DNA from 3 places in the Thalassorhabdus alkalitolerans genome. Region 2 is predicted to be linked to each of the others. Evidence: riboswitches for the same ligand, from Rfam matches in the RefSeq annotation. Region 2 holds a riboswitch; each other region holds the start of a gene.
What was found. Region 2 has a riboswitch for S-adenosylmethionine ahead of ACFPU1_RS00260 (methionine ABC transporter ATP-binding protein). Riboswitches for the same ligand answer to the same signal wherever they lie in the genome.
Positions count from the first base shown of each region.

Region 1: another riboswitch for S-adenosylmethionine. It lies ahead of ACFPU1_RS15560 (methionine biosynthesis PLP-dependent protein); the one in region 2 lies ahead of ACFPU1_RS00260 (methionine ABC transporter ATP-binding protein).
Region 3: another riboswitch for S-adenosylmethionine. It lies ahead of metK (methionine adenosyltransferase); the one in region 2 lies ahead of ACFPU1_RS00260 (methionine ABC transporter ATP-binding protein).

Region 1 is NZ_JBHSOZ010000010.1:110,449-114,440, forward strand. Features, by position in the region: gene ACFPU1_RS15545 (asparaginase) at 204-1,175, opposite strand; gene prsW (glutamic-type intramembrane protease PrsW) at 1,311-1,967, shown strand; gene ACFPU1_RS15555 (hypothetical protein) at 1,980-2,144, shown strand; SAM riboswitch class I at 2,205-2,311, shown strand; gene ACFPU1_RS15560 (methionine biosynthesis PLP-dependent protein) at 2,494-3,600, shown strand; gene ACFPU1_RS15565 (bifunctional homocysteine S-methyltransferase/methylenetetrahydrofolate reductase) at 3,631-3,992, shown strand, end outside.
Region 2 is NZ_JBHSOZ010000002.1:37,925-41,916, forward strand. Features, by position in the region: gene ACFPU1_RS00255 (methionine ABC transporter permease) at 1-340, opposite strand, end outside; gene ACFPU1_RS00260 (methionine ABC transporter ATP-binding protein) at 333-1,358, opposite strand; SAM riboswitch class I at 1,576-1,685, opposite strand; gene gcvH (glycine cleavage system protein GcvH) at 1,925-2,308, opposite strand; gene ACFPU1_RS00270 (arsenate reductase family protein) at 2,362-2,721, opposite strand; gene ACFPU1_RS00275 (acyl-CoA dehydrogenase family protein) at 2,960-3,992, opposite strand, start outside.
Region 3 is NZ_JBHSOZ010000003.1:1,194,813-1,198,804, reverse strand. Features, by position in the region: gene pckA (phosphoenolpyruvate carboxykinase (ATP)) at 1-1,421, opposite strand, end outside; gene ACFPU1_RS08620 (thiol-disulfide oxidoreductase DCC family protein) at 1,782-2,192, shown strand; SAM riboswitch class I at 2,299-2,409, shown strand; gene metK (methionine adenosyltransferase) at 2,613-3,821, shown strand.

The DNA of each region.
Region 1 (3,992 bases), on a different contig from region 2:
AAAGGACCGCGTGCCAGATCCATTCTACTGTCCCTTCATGCATCCACGGTGTCTTCTGTAGTACGTGAATTGCCGCGGCTCCCTGGAAAACCACCCTGGGGGAGCTGCGGCTCAAGGGACCGAAGGAGCTTCGCGTTATTACCTATTATCGAATAATTTTAAAAAATCAATGTCACCTTTTAAAGAGCCTGATTTAAAGAACTTCAGCGCAGAAATATTTCCTGGAGCTTTCCATGGTCCTGAGTCATCTCAAGAGCAGCCATCAGCTTAAGCCGTGCTTTTTGTCCATTTAATCCATTTGTAAATATGACTCCTTTTTCTTTCAGCTGCCTGCCCCCTCCCTCATAGCCGTATGTGTCCTGGACGATACCGCTGTAGCTTCTGGATACCAGTACGACTGGAATGTTCTTTTCAATGAGTGATTCCAAGGGAGGAACAATAGCTGGCGGCACATTCCCTTGCCCGAATGCTTCAAGCACCAGACCATCGAGTGGATGAGAGGCTATATGAGCCATCACACTTTCTTCCATGCCGGCGTATGCTTTTACAAGCAGCACCTTTTTAGAGAGCTTTGTAACTGGAAAGTGTTCCCGGTGCGCTGGAATGTGATGAAAAGAAACTTCGCGTTTTGTTAAGATCCCTATGGCCCCGTATTGAGGACTTTGAAAGGTGGCGATGTTGCTTGAATGGGTTTTTGTTACGTTTTTAGCTGTATGAATTTCATCATTAAAGACGACGATGACCCCTTTTTTGGCTGCTTTGTCACTTGCTGCTGTTCTTACAGCTGAAATTAAGTTATGAGGGCCATCAGCGCCAAGCTCATTGCTTGAACGCATAGCTCCAGTGATAACAACTGGCTGGTCCAAATGTAAGAGCAAGTCTAATAAGTAGGCGGTTTCTTCCAGTGTATCTGTTCCATGAGTAATTACGACCCCGTCGAAATGAGAATTTTTCATCTTTTCATTAATCTTTTCAGCAAGACCCAGCATGTGCCTGGGAGTGATATGAGGAGAAGGAAGGTGAAGGTAATCTTCCGTTTCTATCTTCACTGTCTCCTGTAACATTTCGTTTACAGAATGAAGAGGGTTCTTTTCTTCTGGCACGACCATGCCCGTTTCTTTATTTTCAGACATGGCAATCGTACCGCCAGTATGAATGATAAGTATTTTTTTCAAAGGATCACCTCACATAAGAATAATATATACCCTGTGTTTCCGGTCTTTTTAACGATGCTGGTTTGCAAAAAAAGGTAAACAATTTTCAACCTTAAAACTAACATGTTACCATGAAGATGAACAGAGGGGACGGTTATGACGGTGGTGACACTTTTTACAGCAGCACTTGCGCCTGCCATATCATTACTTGTATATTTTTATCTTCGCAATCAATACGGTTCAAACATGATAGGGCAGGTCATAAAAGCTTTTATTATAGGAGTGCTGCTAGTTTTCCCCGTGATGGTTATACAATATGCTTTAGAAGGGGAGGCTTTAATTACCGAACCTTGGTTCAAAGCATTCGTTAACGCCGCTTTCCTTGAAGAGTTTTTTCAATGGTTTCTGCTGTATTTTATCGCTTACCGTTTTGGCACACTGAAAAACAGGTACGATGGAATTGTTTACGCTGTTTCTTTATCTTTAGGGTTTGCAGCAGCCGAGAATGTGTTATATCTAATGGCAACAGGTATTGACTTTGCTGTCGGACGAGCCTTTCTGCCTGTGAGCAGTCATGCATTGTTTGGAGTAGTCATGGGGTATTACCTGGGATCTGCTCGTTTTAAAGTGAATGACCATGTAAAAAAATGGCTTTTCCTGGCCCTGATCATTCCTGTTGTTTTACACGGTTTTTTTGATTTGATACTATTAACCATTAATCAATATCTTTTTACGAGCATCGCCCCTTTTATGATTTTTTTGTGGTGGTTTGCATTAACAAAAGTGAAAAAAGCGAATGAGAGAACGGAATAAGGAGTGATCGTATTGACTACTGAAACTCGATACAGAGTGGTGATTCGCTGTCCTAAATGCGGAGAAAAATATATTCTGCGAGGACGCCAGCGAGCTGATGGTGAATATGAAACAGGGTTTAAACGATGTGTATGCGGGAATGAAACGGAGCTTAATGTAGAGGCTACGCCGGAATAAAGGTTGCAATTTCATGTTTTTTCGTGTAGTGTAGCAATAACAACTTTATTATAGGAAGCTTTCTTATCTAGAGAGATGGAGGGAATGGCCCGAAGAAATCTCAGCAACCAGCCAGTTTTGGTCAGGTGCTAATTCCAGCAGGTGGTGATAAACCTGCAAGATGAGAAGAAGCTAGCATGTCTCGATACTGTCTTGCCTTCTTCTTAACCGAAGAAGGCTTTATTTTGTACATATGCATTTTTCCAACAAATGTAAAGAGGGTTAAAGGTCGCAAAAACCTTAGGCTGCCCTTTTTCTGAAAAAATTAGAAAATAAAGAAAAACAGATTACATCATAAGGAGTGGAGAGAATGTCTCGATACAACCTAGAAACAAAACTTGCACAAATAGGGAATAGAAGCGAGGAGGCTACAGGCACAGTAAGCGCACCTGTCTACTTCTCAACTGCATACAGGCACAGCGGTATAGGAGAATCAACCGGCTATGACTATTCAAGGACAGGAAATCCTACAAGAGAACTTCTTGAAAAGGCGATTGCAGATTTAGAGGGCGGAGACAAGGGGTTTGCGTTAAGCTCCGGAATGGCAGCTGTTCAAACAGTTCTAGCGCTATTTAAAAGCGGGGATGAGATCCTGGCATCCCAGGACTTGTACGGCGGCACCTATCGTTTATTTGAAGAAGGGTGGAAAAAGTGGGGGTTAACCTTTACATACGGAGATCCTCGAAACCTTGCATCTTTTTCAGAAAAAATAACAGAAAATACAAAAGCTTTATTTATCGAAACGCCGACAAATCCATTAATGCAGGAAGCTGATTTGGAAGGCCTTGCTGCTGTTGCAAGAGAGAATAACCTGCTTTTAATTGTAGATAACACCTTTTATACTCCAGTGCTTCAAAGACCTATTGAAAAAGGAGCCGACATTGTCATTCACAGTGCATCCAAGTATTTAGGCGGCCATAATGATGTCATCGCAGGCTTAATTGTTGCAAAAGGAGAAAAGCTTTGTGAAGAAATTGCAGCTTTTCATAATGGCATGGGAACGATTCTTTCTCCTCTTGATGCCTGGCTGTTAATGAGAGGCATGAAGACACTGTCTCTGCGGATGGAAAAGCATACGGAAAATGCTCAAAAGGTAGCAGCTTTTCTGAAAGAACATCCATTGATTGATGAAGTCCTTTACCCAGGTAAAGGTGGCATGCTTTCCTTTCGTATCTGTGATGAACAGCATGTGAATCAGCTTTTAAAAGGGTTGAACCTCGTCACATTTGCAGAAAGCCTTGGCGGTGTAGAAAGCTTTATGACCTACCCGGCCACTCAAACCCATGCTGACGTTCCTGAAGAAGTACGACTGGCCAACGGTGTCTGTAACCGTCTCCTTCGTTTTTCAGTGGGAATTGAAAATGCTGAGGATTTAATAAGAGATTTACAGCAGGCATTAGAACAACTTTCACAGTAACAGAAGCGTATTGGAGAAAGGATGAATGAAGTGGAATTCTTAAAAGCTCTGGAAAATGGAATGCTTGTCGGAGACGGAGCGATAGGCACTTATTTATATGACAAAGGGTTTACAGGCTCTTTTGAAGCCTTAAATATAGAAGATCCTTCTGCTGTGACAAGTGTACACAGGGAATATATCAAGGCAGGGGCAAACGTGATTCAAACAAACACCTATGCTGCAAATCGTCTTAAATTAGAGCGGTATGGCCTTGAGAATGAAACGGTAGAGATAAATAAACAAGGCGTTCGTCTGGCAAGGAAAGCAGCCGGGGGAGATGCTTTTGTCCTCGCTACAATCGGAGGAATCCGTGGAGTCCAAAAGACAGATTATGAAAATGACGATATTCTTTC
Region 2 (3,992 bases):
CAACCATACGGGCGTAAAATGGTGCTGCCCCGATAATAAGTGCCGGCAAGGCCGCGCTTGGCCCAAGCATTGTCCCTACTATAATGGTTGTCAGGGGGATCAGCAGGATAATTAATATAATGAAAGGAATAGACCTGAATAAATTTACAAAACCCGCAATAATGCTGTTTACAAACCTGTTTTCCCACAAGTTCCCCTTGCCCGTAAGGTAAAGGAGAAGTCCTAGTAAAATACCAAGAACAAACGTAGCTGCTACCGATACAAGACTCATATAAATCGTTTCTACGGTAGCATCCCACATCCGCTCCCAATGTACATTTGGAAACAGAGTCTCAATCATTAGTTAACACCTCCGCCTCCACTTGCTGCTCTTTAATAAACTGAAGAGCACTTTGCAAATTGCTTTCCGTTCCATCCAGACGGACAAACAATGTGCCATAGCTCCCTTCCCTTGTCTGTGAAATCTTTCCTTGAAGAATATTGACACTCACCTGGAACTTCTGGATGATTTCAGTCATCAAAGGCTGTTCGGCATCATCACCTACAAAGGTAAGCTTTAGGATGGGGCCGCCTTCTGTTCCCTTTAACAGTTCAGAAATTGCTTCCATTGTTTCTTCAGGTTCAGTAATTTGTTTTACAAATTCTTTGGTCATCTCTTGCTTAGGATTGCGGAATACATCAAGAACAGGGCCCTCTTCTACCACTTTTCCACCTTCCATAACCGCTACATGATGGCAGATTTTTCGAATGACATGCATCTCATGGGTAATCAGGACAATGGTCAGGCCAAGCTTTTGATTAATATCCACTAGTAAGTCCAGTATAGAATCTGTTGTCTTTGGATCAAGAGCGGACGTCGCCTCATCGCACAATAGCACTTTAGGGTTGTTCGCAAGAGCGCGGGCAATGCCTACTCTTTGCTTTTGCCCCCCGCTAAGCTGAGAAGGATAGGCATCCCCTCTTCCCTCCAGGCCAACTAGCTTAATAAGTTCGTTAACTCTTGACCGCCTTTCTTCTTTTGGTGTTCCGGCAATCTCTAAAGGAAAAGCAATATTTTCGGCAACCGTTCTGGACCAAAGCAGATTGAAATGCTGGAATATCATGCTGATCTCCTGCCTGGCTTTTCTTAATGACCTTCCTTTTAAGTTGGACATATTATTGCCGGCCACAGTAACCTCGCCTTCACTTGGTCGCTCAAGCATATTAAGCATCCGAATCAATGTACTTTTGCCGGCTCCACTGTACCCGATGACACCATAAATTTCGCCTTCTTCTATTGTAAGGTTGACCCCGTCAACCGCAGTGACCGTTCCACTTTTTGTACTAAAAATCTTTTTTAAGTTTTTTAACGTAATCATATAGACCACCCTTGGGTATTTTAAATCCTATTTCACTTATCTGGAAACTTAGTTCCCTTTCCGTTATAAGCACTTGATTTCCAGGAACCAAGTGCACCTTAAATGAAGAAGCTTTCTGCAGCTTCTTTATTAATTTTCTTTTAAGTAACAAACACCGCAGAAACGAAAAAAACCTTCTGCTTATCAGTGAGCAGAAAGGTCCTGTATATGCGCCTTTCTCTCATCTTGCAACGCTCAGCGGGCATTGCAGGAATTGGCACCTTATCAACTCACATTGACGGTTGCCGGGCTTCAACGGGCCTTTCCCTCCACCACTCTTGATAAGAGCATTAAATTATTTTCTACAATATTCAACACTAAATTGAATATTAGCACGGGAAATAGAGAGTGTCAATACAATGACAAGGTGGGTTATTTTACCGGGTCAGGTGCCTGGCACCACAGCCTATTGTAATATATTTCCCCCTCTATCTAAGGGGTTAGGCCTGATTTATGTTACTTCAAGGTCTTGGTGCCTGACACCAATTAAAAAAGCACCCTTTTACAGGGTGCTTATGTACCGTTGATTAGTCTTCGCTAACCATTTCCTCATACTCTTCAGCTGACATAAGTTGGTCAAGCTCACTTTTGTCGGATGGCTCAACAACAATCATCCATGCTTTTTCATAAGGTGAATCATTAACAAATTCAGGAGAATCGTCAAGGTCTTCGTTCACCTCTACTACTTTTCCGCTTACTGGCGCATACAATTCAGATACGGTTTTTACAGATTCAACGCTTCCAAAAGGCTCGTCTGCTTCTACTTCGTCTCCCTCTTCCGGAAGCTCTACAAAAACGATGTCTCCCAGCTCTGATTGTGCGAAGTCAGTAATTCCAATGCGGACTTTGCCGTCTTCCTCTTTTACCCACTCATGTTCCTCTGAATACTTTAATTCTTTTGGCAGATTCATAATTATCCCTCCATTTCAACTTCTTTTTTGAAAGCAGGCTGCCCTGGCAGGCATTACCTCTTCCATAATTCCTCAAATTGCTCTTCTTTAAACCCTACTGACACCTTTGTTCCGTCGGTTACAATTGGGCGTTTGAGGAGCATACCGTCTGAAGCCAGAATATCCAGAAGCTCGTCCTCACCCGCTGTCTTCACCTTATCCTTTAGGCCAAGTTCACGGTATTTCTTGCCGCTCGTATTAAAAAACTTCCGAAGCTCAAGTCCGCTCTTTTCATAGAGCTCCTTGATCCGGTCACGGCTGGGAGGATCTTCGACGATATGGTACTCATTATAATCGATACCATGCTCTTCTATCCAACGTTTTGCTTTTCGGCATGTGCCGCATGAAGGATACCCATAATACGTCAGGCTCATTTTTACTTTCTCCCCTTTTTGATAAAATCCCTCTTTATTATATCCTATCTTTTGAAAGAAAGAGAAATAAGTAAGTTTGTATGTAGGAACCTGGAAAAGAACTAAGTAAAAAGCTTGTTAAATGGACAAAGAAGCCCCATAGGGACTTCTTTGCCTCACTTAGCAGAGAGGAGATTACCTTTCAAAGAAAGGAGATATATTATATTGAGGTTATAAAACCCCAAATTGAATAACAAAGTTACACAACGTATTTTTCTTCTTTGAGTACACGCTCAGCAATTTCACGCTTTTTCGTTACCACATTGATTGGAGTATGACGAACCAGCTTCCGTAAAATGCCCAGCATGGACCGAAGCGTATCGCCTTCTTCCATGTGAACCAGAGATTCTTTTGCATTGGCTTCAATCCGGTTCATCGCTTCCTGACAGAACACTTGGGTTAGCAAAAGCTTGTTGCCCTCTTTGCTTTCGCCATTTTTATTGATTGCTTTTTCTGTTCTGAGGATGACAGACTCCATGGCATAGATATCACTTACAATGTCAGCAACATTTATCAGAAGCTCTTGCTCTTTTTCCAAGTCTTGAGCATACTTTTGAGCTCCATTTCCTGCCACCATGAGGAAGATCTTTTTCGCATTGCCAAGGAGATATTTCTCTTGTTCCAAAGCAGCATCACCAGGCTCTTCCGGCATCATCATCATAAGCTCTTCCTGAAGCCCCTGAGCTTTCTCAAGGAGAGGCAGCTCTCCTTTCATTGCTTTTCTCATAATGGTGCCAGGCACCAGCATACGGTTTATTTCATTTGTGCCTTCAAATATGCGGTTGATGCGGGAATCACGGTAGGCACGTTCTACTTCATATTCGGCCATAAAGCCATAGCCCCCGTGAATTTGAACAGCTTCATCAACCACATAATCCAAAACCTCGGATCCGAAGAATTTATTCAAGGAGCATTCAATGGCGTATTCTGCAATTGATGTAGCAACCTTTCCTCCGTCTTCCTGTTCTTCATCTGTGAGTTTGCCAAGCTGCTCTTCAAAAAGCCCGCCTGTGCGGTAAATGGAACTTTCAGCCGCGTAAGTCTGCACAGCCATCGTTCCAAGCTTTTCCTGAATGGCAGTAAATTTTCCGATCGGAGTTTTAAACTGCTTGCGCTCATTCGCATAGGCAGCCGCAAGCTCAATCCCGCGTTTTGAACCTCCTACACATCCTACCCCGAGCTTATAACGCCCTACATTTAAAATATTAAATGCAATCACGTGTCCACGGCCG
Region 3 (3,992 bases), on a different contig from region 2:
ACAGGAATGTTTAAGCCAAAGATTGGATCTACGGCTGTCTCGACAGAATCAAGCTCCCCTTGAAGTGCAGATTGAATCATAGCCCGAGTATAAGGGAGGTTCATTCTCTTTCCGACTCCGTATGGGCCGCCGGACCAACCGGTGTTGACTAAGAAAACCTGGACGTTATGCTGAGTGATCTTTTCTCCTAGCATTTCAGCGTAATGAGAAGCTTCTAATGGGAGGAAAGGAGAACCAAAGCATGTTGAGAACGTTGCTTCAGGTTCCGTTACCCCTCTTTCAGTACCAGCCAGCTTACTCGTATAACCGCTTAAGAAATGGTACATTGCCTGTTCTTTTGTTAACTTGCTGATAGGAGGCAGGACGCCAAACGCATCAGCAGTTAAGAAGATAATTGTTGTTGGATGCCCGGCCATACTTGGCACAAGAGCATTATCAATATTATCAAGAGGGTAGGCTGCACGCGTGTTTTCCGTCAAAGCCGTGTCTTCATAGTCAGGCTTTCCTGTTTTCGCATCAACCATTACATTTTCAAGAACAGAACCAAAACGGATCGCATCCCAGATTTGTGGTTCCTTGTCGTAAGAAAGATTCACACATTTTGCGTAGCAGCCGCCTTCGATATTAAAGACACCGTTATTTGACCAGCCATGTTCATCATCACCGATTAAAAAACGATGAGGGTCAGCTGAAAGAGTCGTTTTCCCTGTACCTGAAAGCCCGAAGAATAATGCTACATCACCTTCTTCTCCCACATTTGCAGAGCAGTGCATCGGTAGAACATCCTTTTCCGGGAGAAGGTAGTTCATTACTGAAAAGATTGACTTCTTCATTTCCCCTGCGTATTCCGTTCCGCCGATCAATACAATTCTCTCTTCAAAAGAAACGATGATAAACGTTTCCGATTTTGTGCCATCAACTTCAGGATCGGCCTTAAATTCAGGAGCAGAGATAATCGTAAATTCCGCTTCATGGCGGTCAAGTTCGTCTTCCGTTGGACGAATGAAAAGCTGCTTTGCAAACAGGTTATGCCAGGCGTATTCATTTATGACCTGAAGAGGAAGACGATAAGCAGGGTCAACACCAGCATATCCACGTGTAACATATACTTCGTCTTTTTCTTGAAGGTGAGCAAGTACTTTTTTATACAGATTAGAAAAAATTTCTTTATCAATAGGCTGGTTGACAGGACCCCAGTCCACCTTTTCACGTGCAGGAGACTCATCAACAATATATTTATCTTTAGGAGAGCGGCCAGTATATTTTCCGGTATCTACACTAAGGGCTCCAGAAGCTGTCAGTTTCCCTTCGTTCCTCATTAAAGATTTCTCTACTAATTTAGAAACAGGCAAATCATAAAGGACATTTCCCCCGTGTAACACATTTTTTAATTCGGTAGTGAAGCAGACGGTATTATTCATGGCAGCAAAATCCTTTCTATCCAAAAAGTTAAAATTAAAGTAACCTTTATCCTCTATGTTGAAATTAGTATAACACATTTAAAGATATAGTCTATACTATTTTTAAAAATTTAAGTGTGTTTATGATTTTTTTGGAAAAAAGCCCAGTAAAAGCGGTCTTCAGGGGATGGTTTAATATTAGAGTATGGACTACTGTGTTTTATGTACCTTATGTTAGTCCTTTTACCTTTTGTGGAATATGTCACTACAACGATATTTTTACTTCCTATAATTAATTGTGCTTTTTGGAAAGTGATTTCTGTGATTTTTAGATGCTGTGGAGGTAGAAACATACTATAAAAGTAGAGGAAGGTGGACGCTATGGCAGCCAGCTGGTCAAATAAATCTTACATCGTCTTTTATGACAGTTTATGTCCTTTGTGTAAAAAAACAAAGAGATACTTTGAACGTATGGATTGGTTCAATCGAATGCACTGGGTTTCTATTCATGAACCTGGATTGAAAGAGAAATTTCCATTTTTACAGCAGCAAAAAATTCAAGAAGAGATTCACTTTATTGTTAACGGTACTTACCTGTATACAGGTTTTGAAGCGGTACGAAGAATGATGCTCTTAATGCCTGCTACTTCTCTTATTGGGGCACTCCTGCATTCTCCCGGAATGTTAAAAGCCGGCCGGAGATCCTACAAATGGATTGCAAAAAATCGTTATTCTATGCTGAATGAAACATGCGAAGGCGGTGCTTGCTCGATTCAGCAAAGATCGAATTAAGTTATGCTATTTTAAAAAAAGGTAACGTATTTCTTTAGAACAGCTTATAGATGTTTCTAAGTTGACATAGCAATGTGACTACGTTATGATATGTCGCGAACGGATACTCTTATCCCGAGTTGGTGGAGGGACAGGCCCTGTGAAACCCAGCAACCACCCCAGCGAAATGGGGGAAAGGTGCTAACCTGGCAAGACAGTTTGTCTTGGAAGATAAGAGGCGAAAAAGGTGAAACGATCAAAACCCTTTTCCTCGCCAAGGAAAAGGGTTTTATGCTATACGATCAGTCTTATAAGATCGTATGAAAATAAGGAGTGCTGACCATAGCCGCCTTGTTTAGATTTTTCTTTCTCCTTTTACACTTGCCGCATCTGGGAATGAGTGCCGTATTATTCGTAATCGGAAAAGGAGGATATAATTAGATGGAAGCAAAAGGAAAAAGACTTTTCACTTCAGAATCTGTAACAGAAGGACATCCAGATAAAATTTGTGACCAGATCTCAGACGCTATTCTGGATGAAATCTTAAAAGAAGATCCAAATGCAAGGGTAGCATGCGAAACAACAGTTAACACTGGCTTAGTACTGGTGGCAGGTGAAATTACGACATCTACATATGTCGATATCCCTAAAATTGCAAGAGAAACGTTAAAAAACATTGGGTATACAAGGGCAAAGTATGGTTTTGACTATGAAACGTGTGCCGTTTTAACGTCCATTGATGAGCAGTCAGCTGATATAGCCCAGGGTGTGGACAAAGCACTTGAAGCAAGAGAAGGAAATATGACAGAGGAAGAAATTGAGGCAATTGGGGCAGGAGACCAAGGATTAATGTTTGGTTATGCAGATAACGAAACAAAAGAGCTTATGCCTTTGCCAATTTCACTTTCTCATAAGCTTGCCCGCCGTCTCACGGAGGTACGTAAAAAAGAAATTCTTCCATATTTACGTCCTGACGGAAAGACTCAGGTAACGGTTGAATATGGTGAAGATGGAAAGCCAGTCAGAGTGGATACCATTGTTATTTCTTCCCAGCATCACGCGGATGTGACACTTGAGCAGATTGACCTCGATTTGAAGGAGCATGTGATTGAGCCAGTAGTGCCTGCAGAACTATTAGATGCAGAAACGAAATACTTTATTAACCCTACAGGCCGTTTTGTTATTGGCGGACCCCAAGGTGATGCTGGCTTGACCGGCCGTAAGATTATTGTTGATACTTATGGAGGGTATGCCCGCCACGGAGGCGGTGCGTTTTCCGGTAAGGATCCTACAAAGGTCGACCGCTCTGCTTCTTACGCTGCCCGCTATGTTGCAAAGAACATCGTTGCAGCAGAATTGGCAGACAAATGTGAAGTGCAGCTTGCTTACGCGATCGGAGTAGCACAGCCAGTATCCATTTCAATCGAAACGTTTGGCACAGGAAAGGTTTCAGAAGAAACACTTGTAAAAGTGGTGCGGGAAAACTTTGACCTGAGACCGGCAGGAATTATTAAAATGATGGACCTTCGTCGTCCTATTTATAAGCAGACTGCTGCCTACGGCCACTTTGGACGGACTGATATCGAGCTTCCATGGGAAAACACCGATAAAGCAGAAGCGTTGTCTTCCATGGCCCAGCAATATGAGTAAGTAAATAAACAGGCTGTTGAGAAGTCTTTCTCAGCAGCCTGTTTTTCTATGAGTCAGCTTATTCAATAATTCAATTCCCCAAGCCCGTGCCTGCCAGGGTTTTGTCGGACTCTTTATTCTGCAGGTGTCTGGAACATATGTGAAAGCTCAAAAAAACCATGATCATATATC